DNA from 2 places in the Brevibacillus aydinogluensis genome. Region 2 is predicted to be linked to the other one. Evidence: a T-box and tRNA genes for the amino acid it is inferred to sense, from the RefSeq annotation. Region 2 holds a T-box; the other holds one or more tRNA genes.

Region 1 (2,390 bases), 140 kb from region 2:
AGGTAATCCTCGCCGTCCTGCACGTACAGCACGGGATAGGAGTAGAGCGGGGAGTACCGCTCAGGGGTATAGATGAGGAGATGTTCCGTTGTTCCCAGGAAGTTGCTCGTCAGTGTGATTTCATTCAGCGGCACAGGGATGTCCTCCTTTTCGTGGCTGCGTTCATTATACCGAAAGCCAAGGGGACAGGGAAATCGTTTTCATAACTGAGGGAGGGGCGACCCGCCCGGCCATGTTTTCCCAACTCCTCCATCGGACAAAAAACCTTTCCAGCCGAAAGATTGTCGCAATTCTGCCAGCGTATGATACTATGATAAAAAGTGACTTCACTCAATCGTGGAAGGGGTTGTCTCAATGAAGAAGCACGTACACAGCAGCGAAGTCAGAAATGCCGCCCTGACACGCCTGGCAGAGCGCGGCGTCACGGTAGAGGATATTGCCGAAATCGTCTATCTGATGCAGTCGCCGTACCATCCCGACCTGACCATGGAACCCTGCATCGAGAGCGTAAAAGCCGTTTTGGAAAAAGGGAAATGCAGCACGCCATCCTCGTCGGCGTGGAATTGGATACATTGGCGGAAAAAGGCATGCTGTCCGAGCCGCTACAAACCCTCATCGCGACAGACGAAGGCCTGTTCGGCTGCGACGAAACCCTTGCGCTCGGCTCCGTGTTTGGCTACGGCAGCATCGCCGTCACCACCTTTGGCCACCTGGACAAACACAAGGTCGGCGTCATCCAACGCCTGGACACCAAACGCTCCGGCCGCGTCCACACCTTCCTGGACGACCTCGTCGCCAGCATCGCCGCCAACGCCTCCAGCCGCATGGCCCACCGCCTGCGTGACGAGCAGGAAGAGCAAGCCAAACAGGCCGAGATCCGGATTGCGGAGCAGAAGGCGGATCAGGCTGGGTGAAAAAGGGGGCGGACAGCTCCCGGGTCAGCTTTCGCGAAATGCTGAAACATTTGGGAAATGCGGTCTCATTTGAGCAGTACGGTCTCATTCAGGCAGAGATGATGCAGAAGCATTACCGGAAAACCAAGCGAGAACAGGGCCATTCTCTTGCACGTGAAGCTGGCAGAGAATGGTTCTTTCTATGCCGGTAAAATTTTTTACAGGAATTTTGATTTTTCCTCTTGAAATCGAAAAAGAAATCAGGTATATTAAATCATGTGATCGGCGTCCGGTACGATTCGGGCCCTTAGCTCAGTTGGTCAGAGCGGTCGGCTCATAACCGATTGGTCGTAGGTTCGAGTCCTACAGGGCCCACCATGAGACAGACGATTGTAAAAGTTACATAACATGATCCGGTAGCTCAGTTGGGAGAGCACCATCTTGACAGGGTGGGGGTCGCTGGTTCGAACCCAGTCCGGATCACCATACATATGAAGTTGAAACCCTTGAGAAATCAAGGGTTTTTCTTATGGTGCGCCCGGCATGGGCGGTAGCTATAGGGTGAAAGTCCCGAACGGGGGGTGGCTGTACCAACCGTTAGCTTAAGGCAAGGGTGTCCGCCGTGAGGCGGAATCTGAAGGAAGCCGGCGGCAAAGTCCTGACCTGAGGTACACGAACCCAATTTGAGGCTGTTGTACTCGGGCGAGCCTGCCGAACAAGGTGAAGCCCCATACAGCCAAGGAGTGCAGCAGTAAATTGGGCAGGTACATGGGACGAAAGTTACCGTCCTTACCCGGGGAGGTCTGCATGATACGCCTACTACCGTTGGCAACCGTCTCCGCGAGGGGGCGCTGAACATGCAGAAGTCAGCAGAGGCCATAGTACTCCGATAGAGGACGCTCGAAGGAGGAAGGGCCGAACATCAAGTCAACACATGTTCTAATCCCTTTCGATACGGTGCGTCGAAGCAGAATTCCGAAATGGAACTTCCTCTGAATAGTAGGGGTGAAGCCCCGAGGGTACAGAGAAGGGCTGAGCATCGTACGGCAAGCTTAGCAACATGTGTGCGAAGAGAGGAGTATCGTCAGGGGCATGCTGGAGAAAGTGCTGTCACGGGACAACCTCATGGCCGCTCTCAAACGAGTGGAGGCCAACAGAGGTGCTGCGGGAATCGACGGTGTTTCAACCGAACAACTGCGCGACTACCTTCGTCAGCACTGGGCGACCATCCGGTCGCAAATCGAGAAGGGAACCTACAAGCCGTCTCCTGTCCGCAGGGTCGAAATCCCGAAACCTGACGGGGGAATACGATTGCTAGGCATCCCTACCGTGGTAGATCGCTTCATCCAGCAGGCCATCCTGCAGGTATTGACTCCCATATTCGACCCAGAGTTCTCCGACTCCAGCTTCGGGTTCCGTCCAGGCCGCCGTGCTCACAGTGCTGTGCGGAAAGCACAACAGTACATCAACGAAGGATTCCGGTATGTGGTCGACATC
Region 2 (2,390 bases):
TCGTCGGGCGACTCACCTGAGACGGGCTCAATAATTTTGCAAATTCCGGCAGGAAATGCGGATAAACCTGTCGAAGAATTTGGGTACGATTACCGGAAAAAGTGAGGGGTTCATGTGCCTTTAACGCCATTGGACATACACAATAAGGAATTCAGCACGGGTTTTCGCGGTTACAACATTGACGAAGTGAACGAGTTCCTCGATCAGGTGATCAAGGACTTCGAACTCCTGATAAAGGAAAAAAAGGAACTGGAAGAGCGTGTCGCCATGCTGAACGAGCGGGTGGAACACTACAAGAGCATGGAGGAGAACCTGAGCAAATCCATCCTTGTGGCTCAGGAGACGGCCGAGGATGTCAAGGCCAACGCCCGCAAGGAAGCGCAGTTGATCCTGAAAGAAGCGGAGAAAAACGCCGACCGGATCGTCAATGAAGCACTGGCGAAATCCCGCAAGATCGCCATCGAGATCGAAGAGTTGAAAAAGCGCGCCTCTGTCTATCGGATGCGCTTCCGCACGCTGCTCGAAGCCCAGTTGGAGATGCTGGATAACGGGGCATGGGACGATCTCGAGCAGGCAGATTCCACGACGTCCGCTCTGATGGCGGAATAAACCGTTGACGTTCAGGCCATGATGGTACTATAATATTTGCAAACTTTTCATCACTGGATCGACGATGAACGGGAAGAGTACGTGACCAAGCACTGCCCAGAGAGCCGGGGAGAGGTGAAAGCCCGGCCAGTTGCCGTCGCCGAAAATCACCCGGGAGTTCACAACTGAAAGCCGGCTGCCGGCGTCACGTCCGGCGGGCGAGTAAGGGAGCGCGTCATTCCCGTTACGAATGAAACGAGTGGAGCGGAGCGGCATCCGTCTGCTTTGCGGCAGGGCCGTTCCGTTCAATCAGGGTGGTACCACGGGAGCCTTCTCTCGTCCCTTTTGGGATGGGGGAAGGCTTTTTATTTATACCAAGTAGGAGTGAAAACAGGTCATGGATTACAGCAAAACATTATCGCTGCCCCAAACCGATTTTCCCATGCGCGGCAACCTGCCGACCCGGGAACCGCAGATACAGGCCCGCTGGGATGAGCAGGAGATTTACCGGAAAGTGCAGGAGCGGACAAAGGGGCGTCCGTTGTTCGTGCTGCATGACGGTCCTCCGTATGCCAACGGAAACATTCACATCGGCCACGCGCTGAACAAGATTCTCAAGGACATCATCGTTCGCTACAAGTCGATGGCCGGTTTCTGCGCGCCGTACGTTCCCGGCTGGGACACCCACGGTCTGCCGATCGAACAGGCGATTATCAATGCTGAGGGGCTGGACCGCCGCAACATCGAGGTAAACGAATTCCGCAAACGCTGTGAAGCGTACGCCTGGTCCTACATCGAAAAGCAGCGGGACCAATTCAAGCGGCTGGGCGTTCGCGGCGACTGGGAAAATCCGTACGTGACGCTGAAACCGGAGTATGAAGCGCGGCAAATCCGCATCTTCGGCGAGATGGCAAAAAAAGGCTACATTTACAAGGGGCTGCGCTGCGTATACTGGTCCCCGTCGTCTGAGACGGCTTTGGCGGACGCGGAAATCGAATACAAGGACAAGCGCTCGCCATCCATTTACGTCAGCTTCCAAGTGACCGACGGCAAGGGCAAACTGGACACGGACACCGGCGTTGTCATCTGGACCACCACACCGTGGACGATTCCGGCCAACCTGGCCATCTCCATTCACCCGGAACTGGAGTACAACGTAGTGAATGCGGACGGCCGCAAATTCCTGCTGGCGAACGGTCTTTTGGAAGCAGCGTCCAAGGAGATCGGCTGGGAGAACGTAGAGGTTCTGGCTACCTTCAAGGGAAGTGAACTGGAAGGCGTCGTGACGGCCCACCCGTTCTACGACCGTCCGTCTCCGCTGATCCTGGGCGAACACGTCACCCTGGACGCCGGTACGGGCTGCGTTCACACCGCTCCGGGACACGGGGAAGACGACTTCAACATCGGCCAGAAATACGGTCTCGGCGTGCTTTGCCCGGTTGACCATGAGGGCAAGATGACGGCCGAAGCACCAGGTTTTGAAGGCATGTTCTACGAGGATGCCAACAAGGCGGTTACACAAAAGCTGGAAGAAGCGGGAGCGCTCTTGAAGCTCGGCTTCATCACCCACTCGTACCCGCACGACTGGCGGACGAAAAAGCCGGTCATCTACCGGGCGACCGAGCAGTGGTTTGCGTCGATCGACGGCTTCCGCGAACAGATGCTGGAAGCGATCAAAAACGTGCAGTGGCTTCCGCACTGGGGCGAAACGCGCCTGGCCAACATGGTGGCCGACCGCGGCGACTGGTGCATCTCCCGTCAGCGCGTCTGGGGCGTACCCATCCCGATCTTCTACTGCAAAT

Evidence for each region. A T-box is a leader RNA that pairs with one kind of tRNA and senses whether it is charged. The one in region 2 lies ahead of ileS (isoleucine--tRNA ligase), so its partner is inferred to be a tRNA-Ile.
Region 1: it has a tRNA-Ile gene. The T-box ahead of ileS (isoleucine--tRNA ligase) is inferred to sense a tRNA for this amino acid. The anticodon was not compared.

Annotation. Positions count from the first base shown of each region.
Region 1 is NZ_OY569118.1:1,211,656-1,214,045, forward strand. Features, by position in the region: gene Q7F15_RS05875 (alpha/beta hydrolase) at 1-134, opposite strand, end outside; partial or broken gene Q7F15_RS05880 (phosphatidylglycerophosphatase A family protein) at 355-914, shown strand; tRNA gene Q7F15_RS05885 (tRNA-Ile) at 1,195-1,271, shown strand; tRNA gene Q7F15_RS05890 (tRNA-Val) at 1,304-1,379, shown strand; gene ltrA (group II intron reverse transcriptase/maturase) at 1,986-2,390, shown strand, end outside.
Region 2 is NZ_OY569118.1:1,348,690-1,351,079, forward strand. Features, by position in the region: gene Q7F15_RS06650 (YlmH family RNA-binding protein) at 1-20, shown strand, start outside; gene Q7F15_RS06655 (DivIVA domain-containing protein) at 115-609, shown strand; T-box leader at 665-935, shown strand; gene ileS (isoleucine--tRNA ligase) at 986-2,390, shown strand, end outside.